2 regions of the Cupriavidus sp. P-10 genome follow, and region 1 is predicted to be linked to the other one. Evidence: predicted binding sites of a transcription regulator. Region 1 holds the regulator's gene; the other holds the start of a gene.
What was found. Region 1 encodes sigma-54, which starts transcription at its own class of promoters, with help from an activator protein. Its sites were predicted from a motif close to TGGCANGNAANCTGCTTT; they were not measured.
Positions count from the first base shown of each region.

Region 2: the regulator sigma-54 is predicted to act here: its motif matches at 2,276-2,293, upstream of CTP10_RS22780 (ammonium transporter).

Region 1 covers NZ_AP025170.1:344,844-349,527, forward strand. Annotated here, with positions in the region: gene hprK (HPr(Ser) kinase/phosphatase) at 1-620, opposite strand, end outside; gene ptsN (PTS IIA-like nitrogen regulatory protein PtsN) at 701-1,156, opposite strand; gene hpf (ribosome hibernation-promoting factor, HPF/YfiA family) at 1,527-1,877, opposite strand; gene CTP10_RS01645 (RNA polymerase factor sigma-54) at 1,926-3,404, opposite strand; gene lptB (LPS export ABC transporter ATP-binding protein) at 3,560-4,360, opposite strand; gene lptA (lipopolysaccharide transport periplasmic protein LptA) at 4,414-4,684, opposite strand, start outside.
Region 2 covers NZ_AP025171.1:1,251,397-1,256,080, reverse strand. Annotated here, with positions in the region: gene CTP10_RS22800 (acid phosphatase) at 1-370, shown strand, start outside; gene CTP10_RS22795 (CreA family protein) at 383-859, opposite strand; gene CTP10_RS22790 (acyl-CoA thioesterase) at 876-1,361, opposite strand; gene CTP10_RS22785 (HU family DNA-binding protein) at 1,540-1,821, opposite strand; gene CTP10_RS22780 (ammonium transporter) at 2,325-3,527, shown strand; gene CTP10_RS22775 (mechanosensitive ion channel family protein) at 3,750-4,595, shown strand; gene CTP10_RS22770 (Bcr/CflA family multidrug efflux MFS transporter) at 4,616-4,684, opposite strand, start outside.

The DNA.
Region 1 (4,684 bases):
TTCTGCAGCAGCGGCGGGCACCGGCCCTCGATGAAGTCCGGCCCCAGGCGTACGAAGTCAACCGCGTCGTCGGCCACCAGGCCGTGTCCGCGCGATATCAGTTCCAGGCCCAGTTCGCTCTTGCCCAGGCCCGATTCGCCCATGATCAGCACGCCCATGCCGAGGATGTCGAGAAACACCCCGTGCATGGTCACGCGCGGCGCGGAGATGCGCGACAGGTACAGGCGCAGGTGGTCAATCACCGCGGCCGACGACACCGGCGTGGTGAAGAGCGGCGTCGACGAGCGCGTGCAGCGCAGTTCCAGGTCCGGCGGCGGCTCCATGCCATCGGCCACCACCAGGAAAGGCGGCTCCAGCAGGATCAGCTCGCCCATCTGGCGCTTGCGGATATCGTCGTCCAGCCGCTGGTAGTAGGTGATTTCGGGCTTGCCGAGCACCTGGATGCGGTTGGGGTGGATCAGGTTCAGGTGGCCAACCAGGTCCGCGGCAGAGGTCGCTTCGCGGGCGAATTCCACGTCGAAGGCGCGGTCCGCACCTTCCAGGCCGGCCACCCACGAGAGTTTGAGGTCGGCTGCGTTGTCGTCGAAGATGGACTGGGAAGTGACGCCGGTGAGTTCCATGCGGGTATGACGTGTGGGGCGGTGTGCCAGGCGCTGCGCCTGTCCGGTCTGTGCCGGCCCGTTCGGGACAGATCAGGGGATCAGGGGTGCCATTCGGTCAGCAGCTGGTGCACGGCTTCGGAAGTGGGCAAGGTCGCCAGCCCTTCGCGCATGTCGCGGTCTGACAGCAGCTGCGCGATCTCTGACAGGATTTCCAGGTGCTGCTGCGTGGCCTGTTCCGGCACCAGCAGGAAAATCAGCAGCGACACCGGCTTGCCGTCAGGCGATTCGAACGGGATCGGCTCGGCCAGGCGCATGAAGGCGGCCAGCGGCTGCTTCAGGCCCTTGATGCGTCCGTGCGGGATCGCCACGCCGGCGCCGAGTCCGGTGGAACCCAGCGACTCGCGCGCGAACAGGTTGTCCGTCACGATGGCGCGCGCCACGCCATGGTTGTTCTCGAAGAGGAGCCCGGCCTGCTCGAACACACGCTTCTTGCTGGTGACGCTGACGTCGAGAGTGATGTTGCCGGGTGGCAGCAATTTGGCCAAACGATTCATGGGCGATGCGCAGGATTTCAGTTAGCGGGCGGATCCGCCGTTCCGCCGGGCAGTGGATGGCTCAGAGGCAGCGGATCACCGGCAGCGCCGAGGCGTCCGGCCATTATAGAGCAGCGGCCTCCCTGTGATTGTGCACCGCAGCGCTGCGCCCGTGTGGGTCCGCACCGTAACCGGGCGCGGGGCAGAATGCGGCGCTGCATGTATGGCGCAGCATACACCTTGCTGCGGCCGTTGCGAACACTCCGTCTCAAACGGGTGACAGCCCTTTGCGCACGCGCCACAGCGCTGCAGGCGCAAAAAAGCCGCGCAAATGCGCGGCTTGCCTGTTTTGTCTTGATTCAGCAGCCCTCTGTGGGGCCACCGGGCACGGTCATTGCTGCATCTGCGCTGCGGCCATCTGGTACTTGACCGCTTCGCGGTCGTGGCCCTGCACGCGGTCCTTGTAGCGGAGTACCTGACGGTCTAGCTTGTCGACGAGTGCGTCGATCGCTGCATACAGGTCTTCATGATGCGCTTCAACGAAGATGTCCTTGCCCCTGAGATGTAGATTGATTTCCGCGTATTGCCGACGGTCCTTTTCCTTGTGGTTGTCGACAGAGAGCAGCACGCTAACGCCAATGACCTGATCGAAATGCCTGACGATTCGCTCCAGCTTCGTTTCCACGTACTCACGCAACGGCGGCGTGATGTCCAGGTGGTGTCCACTGATCTTGAAGTTCATAGCGCTTCTCCTTCTGAAAGAGCCTCACCAGGCAGGCGGTGGGCTCGGCTACAAAGACTTGCGGAGATTCACTGCGGGGATCTTCAGGGCTTCGCGATATTTGGCAACGGTGCGGCGTGCGACAACGAAGCCTTGCTCACCCAGCAGTTCGGCGATGCGACTGTCGGAAAGGGGATTCCTCGGGTCTTCGGCTCCTATCAGTTGCTTGATCAAGGCGCGGATGGCCGTTGATGAAGCCGCGCCACCGGTTTCGGTGGACACGTGGCTGCCGAAGAAGTACTTCAGTTCGAAAGTACCCATCGGCGTTGCCATGTATTTATTGGTCGTCACCCGGGAGATGGTTGACTCGTGTAATCCCAGTGTATCGGCAATCTCCCGCAAAACCAAGGGGCGCATGGCGATTTCGCCGTGCGTGAAAAAGTTCTTTTGACGCTCGACAATGGCCTGCGAGACACGCAGGATCGTGTCGAACCTTTGCTGGATATTCTTGATCAGCCAGCGTGCCTCCTGCAGCTTCTGCTGCAGGCCAGCGGTACCTGACTCTCCCTTCGCGCCGCGCAGGATCTGCGCGTACATGTCGTTGATGCGCAGCCTCGGCATCACATCCGGATTGAGTTGCGCGATCCAGCCGCCGCCGCTCTTGCGCACGAACACATCGGGCACGACGAAGTCGGCTTCGGGGCGGCTGTACGCGTGGCCCGGGTAAGGTGCCAGCGAGCGGATCAATTCGTGCGCGGCCTTGAGTGCTGGCTCGTCTACCTGCAGCGCTTTCTTCAGGCGCGTGTAGTCGCGCACTGCCAGCAGTTCCAGGTGGTTATGCACGATGTTCAGCGCCAGCTCGCGCTGCGGGTGCTTCAGCCGGCGCAACTGCAGGCCGAGGCACTCGGCGGCATTGCGCGCGCCCACGCCAGGCGGGTCGAAGCTCTGCAGCAGCGTCAGCATGGCCTGCACTTCGTCGATCTCGAACTCGAGTTCTTCGGGCAGTTCTGCGCAGATTTCTTCGAGTGAGGCGCTGAGGTAGCCGTCGTCGTCGAGTGATTCGATCAGGAAGATGGCAAGGCCCTTGTCGCGCACCGAAATCTTCAGCGGCGTCAGCTGTTCCATCAGGTATTCGCGCAGCGTGGGCTCGGCCTCGCGCAGCTGCATCGGCGTCTTCTCGTCTTCGTCGCCTTGCGGGCGGCGCGCGAAGTCGTCCAGGCTCCAGTCGCCGCCATAGTCATCGCCGCTGTTGCTGTCGCCGTAGCTGTCGTCGTCGCCCGCGCCATCGGCGCGCGCCTCGCCGTTGCCTTGCGGTTCGGCTGGTGCCGGGGCCGGCGCGCTCTGCAAGTTGACCGAACCATCGGCAGCCACGCGCAGCGGGCTTTCGATCCAGTCGTTCTCGCGTTCGAGCAGCGGGTTTTCCGTGAGCGCCTGTTCGACTTCCTGCTGCAGTTCCAGCGTCGACAGCTGCAACAGCCTGATCGACTGCTGCAGTTGCGGCGTCAGTGCCAGGTGCTGGGAGAGGCGGAGCTGTAGCGACGGTTTCATGCGACCTATTTTATGCGCATCTTTCCGTTGTTGGAACGGAAATTGCTATCGATGTCGCGGCTTGATCGACGCCGGCAGTGGGCTGGCCCATATGCAGATCATGGGGCCGAAAGCAGGGAGAATCAATGGCCTGCCGCAGCGGGCAGGCCAGTACATCACATGCGGAAGTTCTCGCCCAGGTAGACGCGCCGCACCGATTCGTTGGCGATGATCTCCTCGGGCTGGCCCGCGGCCAGCACCGTGCCTTCGCTGATGATGTAGGCGTGGTCGCAGATGCCAAGGGTCTCGCGCACGTTGTGGTCGGTGATCAGCACGCCGATATTGCGCGCCTTCAGGAAGCTCACGATGCGCTGGATTTCGCCCACTGCGATCGGATCCACGCCGGCGAACGGTTCGTCCAGCAGGATGAAGCGCGGCGACGATGCCAGCGCGCGCGCGATTTCCACGCGGCGGCGTTCGCCGCCGGACAGCGACAGCGCCGGGTTGTTGCGCAGGTGCGCGATCTGCAGGTCGTCGAGCAGCGCGTCGAGCCTGCGTTCGATCTCGGCCTTGGCCAGCGGCTTGCCGTTCTCCACCTGCAGTTCCAGCACCGCGCGGATGTTCTCCTCGACGTTGAGCTTGCGGAAGACCGACGCTTCCTGCGGCAGGTAGGACAGGCCCATGCGCGCGCGCTCGTGGATCGGCAGGCCGCTGATATGGTCGCCGTCGAGCACGATATCGCCCTCGTCCAGGTTCACCAGCCCCACGATCATGTAGAACGAGGTGGTCTTGCCCGCGCCGTTGGGGCCGAGCAGGCCGACCACTTCGCCACTCTTCACGTCCAGCGAGACATCCTTGACCACGGTGCGCGAGCCGTAGCGCTTTTTCAGGTGGCGCACGACCAGCGTGCTGCCGCCTTCGAGGACGGCCGTGGCTTGGACGGAAGGCTTTTCGGCGATGGTGGCGGTATCGGTCATTGGCACAGTCTGGCGTTCAGCGTTTCAGGCGAGGAAGCGGTCCCGGCCCGGCGTCAGGGTTTGTTGGCGGGCGCGGGCGCCGGCTTCAGGTCCAGCGGCGAGCCGCTGCCCGAACCCTGCGCATTCGGGTCCTGCCGCGGCGACAGCACCGCGCGCACGCGGCCCGACGGATTGGCGGCCGAGGTATTGTCGCCGCCGCCGGCAGCCGTGTAGAACTCCTTGCGGCTGTCGTAGGTCAGCACCGCGCCGCGGATTTCGTCGAGCATCTTGGCGCCCTGCAGGCGCGCCATGCGCGCGTGGCCGATCAGCTTGGACAGTTCCTGC
Region 2 (4,684 bases), on a different replicon from region 1:
CAACAAGACCGGGATGTGCACGCCAGACGAAGCCGCCAAGCTGGAGAAGGACGGATCCTACCCGTCGGGACACAGCGCCATCGGCTGGGCCTGGGCGCTGATCCTGGCCGAGGTGGAACCGGCCCGCGCGGACGCCATCCTGGCGCGCGGGCGCGCCTTCGGCCAGAGCCGGGTGGTGTGCAACGTGCACTGGCAGAGCGATGTCAACGAAGGCCGCATGATGGCCGCCGCAACGGTGGCGCGCCTGCATGCCGACCCGACCTTCCGCGCCGACCTCGAACAGGCCCGCCGCGAAGTGGCCGCCGCACGTGCCGCCGGCGCCCGCCCCGCGGGCGATTGCCAGGCAGAAGCCGCGGCACTGGCGCCCTGAGCGCGCCGGCGCTTACTTGACGGGGATCGTCGTGCCGGCCGGGACCGGCACGGCGGTCACGCTGTTCTGCGGGCTGCCGCTGACGATACGGTCCGAATACGTCAGGTAGACCAGCGTATTGCGCTTGCGGTCGACCGCGCGCACCACGTGCAGGGTCTTGAACAGCACCGACATGCGCTCGGAAAAAACGTGGTCCTGCTGCTTCAGCGGCCCCTTGAAGGCAATGGTTCCCACCTGCCGGCACGCGATCGAGGCTTCCGGCGGGTCTTCCGCCATGCCCAGCTGGCCCTTGATGCCGCCGGTGCGGGCACGCGACACATAGCAGGTAATGCCGTCCACCTGCGGGTCGTCATAGGCTTCGATGACGACCTTGTCGGAGCCGGTCATGCGGAAATTGGTGCTGACGCTGCCGATCTCCTCGGCATGCGCGCCGCCCGTGGCCGCCGCGCAGGCGGCCAGGGCCAGGATCGTGCAGGATCGTTTCATCATGGCGGGTGGCAACGTGTCAGGTCACCGACGACTTGATGTCGCCGTGGCGCTTTTCCATTTCCTGGCGCAGCGCCCGGCGCTGCTGGGCGGCGGCAAAACGCTGGCGCTCGACTTCATCGCGCGGCTCCAGCGGCGGCACTTCGGCCGGGCTGCCGTTGTCGTCGACCGCCACCATGGTGAAGTAGCAGCTGTTGGTGTGGCGCACCAGCTTGCTGCGGATATTCTCGGTCACGACCTTGATGCCGATCTCCATCGAACTGCGGCCGGTAAAGTTGACCGACGCCAGGAAGGTCACCAGCTCGCCCACGTGGATCGGCTGGCGGAATACCACCTGGTCCACCGACAGTGTCACCACGTAGCGGCCGGCATAGCGGCTGGCGCAGGCATAGGCGACCATGTCCAGGTACTTCAGGATGGTGCCGCCGTGGACGTTGCCGGAGAAGTTGGCCATGTCCGGCGTCATCAGCACGGTCATGGAAAGCTGGTGGGACTGGTCGTTCATGATGCGTGAGGTCTGGATTGCGGGGGCGGTCGCCCGGGCCGGCTGGCGGCTCCGGGCGCCGGCAGTTTAACCCGGATCGGGCCCGCCGTTGGCAGTCGTCGCGGCACGGCACGCAAACGGCACACAAACAAAAAAGCGGCCTGCCTGGCCGCCTTCTCACGCTGTGGACGCAAACTGCTTACTTCTTCTTGTTCACCGCGTCCTTGAAACCCTGTCCGGCGGAAAACTTGACCGTCTTTGCGGCCGGGATCTTGATGGTTTCGCCGGTGCGCGGATTGCGGCCGGTGCGGGCGGCGCGCTTGCCGGCACTGAAGCTTCCAAAACCTACCAGCGTGACCGAATCACCCTTTGCCACTGCCTTCTTGATACTGTCCAACGCTGCATTGAGTGCGCGCTCAGCGGCCGCATTGCTCAGTTCTGCTTCCGTGGCGATGGCCGATACCAGTTCACCTTTATTCATGGCTGATTTCCCTTGTTGGTCGTCGTCACCGATGTGCCGGCCTGGCGCCAAAACATCGATCGGCGCAGTCTAATCTGCCCCTTGTGCGTTGAGCAATCCCCAGTGGCACCAATGCAACGAAAAAACCCGCAAATCCTTGCTTGAGGCCGGTTAGCGGGCAATTTCCCACTCTTTTTGCGCTTGCCACCGGCCAGATTCGCCGGGCTGCGGCGTTGTGTCGCAAGGAGCCAGTTTCACCGGCCGGCTTGGGTCCCGATGGGACAAATGCCCGAAATTGGGGCGTCGCACCACAACGGATCAGCCGCGGACGCCTGCGACGCGCCATTCTGGCGCATTGGCGGCACGGCTGCCACCCCTCTCGCCCAAGGTCGTCCGCGCCCGATTCCCCGCACGCGGCATTCCGGTGCGGTTTCTGCCCACTCCGGTGCAGCCGGCACCAGGATGCAGCCAGCACTGGAATGCTTTTTGCATACCCATGCGCCCATTTTGAGCATGAGGTCACTATGGACAACTGGAAGACCGGCACCGACGCCATGTTTATCCTGCTTGGCGCCATCATGGTGCTGGCCATGCACGCCGGCTTTGCTTTCCTCGAACTGGGCACGGTGCGCAAGAAAAACCAGGTCAATGCATTGGTAAAGATCCTGGTGGATTTCGCAGTTTCCACAATTGCCTATTTCTTTATCGGCTACACCATTGCCTACGGCGTGCAATTCATGTCCGGGGCGGAAACGCTGGCGCAAAAAAGCGGTTACGACCTGGTCAAGTTCTTTTTCCTGGCCACTTTTGCCGCCGCCATTCCGGCGATTATCTCGGGCGGTATTGCCGAACGTTCGCGCTTCAATCCGCAACTGGTGGCGACGTTCGTACTGGTCGGTTTTGTCTATCCCTTCTTCGAAGGCATTGCGTGGAACCAGCGCTACGGCGTCCAGGACTGGATCACGCAAATTGCCGGCGCGCCATTCCATGACTTTGCCGGGTCGGTAGTCGTGCACGCGCTGGGCGGCTGGATCGCGCTGCCGGCGGTGCTGCTGCTCGGCGCGCGGCGCGGGCGCTACCAGAAGGACGGGCGCATCAGCGCGCATCCGCCTTCCAATATCCCTTTCCTGGCGCTGGGCGCATGGATCCTGGCGGTGGGCTGGTTCGGTTTCAACGTGATGAGCGCGCAGACCGTCGACAAAATCAGCGGCCTGGTCGCGATCAATTCGCTGATGGCGATGGCCGGCGGCACGCTGGCGGCCTGGGCCGCCGGGCGCAATGATCCGGGCTTTGCGTACAACGGCCCGCTGGCCGGGCTGGTGGCGGTATGCGCCGGCTCGGACCTGATGCATCCGCTGGGCGCGCTGATCACCGGCGGGATCGCGGGCGCCCTCTTCGTCTACATGTTTACGCTGGCGCAGAACAAATGGCATATCGACGATGTGCTCGGCGTCTGGCCGCTGCACGGGCTCTGCGGCGCCTGGGGTGGCATTGCCGCGGGCATTTTCGGAACTAAGGCGCTGGGCGGGCTGGGCGGCGTGTCGCTCGGCGCGCAGCTGATCGGCACGGTGCTGGGCATCGTGGTGGCACTGGTGGGCGGCACCCTGGTCTACGGCGCGCTCAAGAAGCTGGTCGGCATCCGGCTCGATGCCGAAGGCGAATTCAACGGCGCGGACCTGACGCTGCACCGCATTTCCGCCACGCCGGAGCGCGAAACCAACTGGTAAGGCGGAAGCGCCGCCCCCCGGCGCCTGGACAAGCTGGCCTGCCGGCCAGCTTGTCTTGACAATTATTTGCTTGCGCTTCCAGGCACGGCATTCCAATAATTGCCGTGCCCACGTATTGCGCCGCGTCAGCGCGCAGGGCTTGCACCCAGTTGCCGGCGGGGTCGGTTGGGATGTCGCCGCCGGCCGCCGGGCGGCACTTACCCAAACCGAGAGGACACGCCGATGGATGCCACTACTTTCGACAACCTCAAGACCCTGGTTGTCGCCTATGCCACGCAGTTCGGGGTCAAGATCCTGGCAGCGCTAGCATTCTGGGTCATCGGCCGATGGCTGATCCATTTTGTCGTACGGATGGTGCAGAACGCGCTCGGCAAGCAGAAGGTCGACCCGACGCTGCTGCGTTATGTGGGTTCGATCGTCACGGTCACGCTGAACGTGGTGCTGGTGATCGGCATCCTCGGCTACTTCGGCATCCAGACCACCACCTTCGCCGCACTGATTGCAGCCGCCGGCGTGGCCATTGGCATGGCATGGTCGGGGCTGATGTCGAATTTCGCGGCCGGCGCCTTCCTGGTGGTGCTGCGGCCGTTCAAGGTGGGCGACTTCGTCACCATCGGCGGGGTCACCGGCACGGTGCGCGAGATCGGGCTGTTCGCCACCTCGCTCGATACGCCGGACAACGTGCAGACCGTGATCGGCAACAACAAGATATTCAGCGACACGATCCAGAACTTCACCGCCAACCCGTACCGGCGCGTGGAACTGAAGGCCCAGCTGGCGGGCAGCACCGACGCGGCCGATGCGGTGGCGCTGCTCAAGTCGCGCATCGCGCAGATCCCGAACGTGCTGGCCGAACCCGCGGTCGACGTCGAGATCCTGGAGTTCACGCTGGTCGGGCCGGTGCTGGCGGTACGCCCGTATTGCCACAACGACCACTACTGGCAGGTCTACTTCGACTCCAACCGCATCATCCGCGAGTGCTTTGGCCAGGCCGGCTATGCCGCGCCAATGCCGGCCCACATGGTGGTCGTACAGCAGGCCGCCGCCCTGCAGCAGGCCGCTGCCTGAGCCCACGGCGCCTGCATGCCTCAGGCAGCCGCCCGGCCAGCGCCGGAGCGGCCGTAGTAACGCATCAGCACCGCGCCCGCGCCGCATAG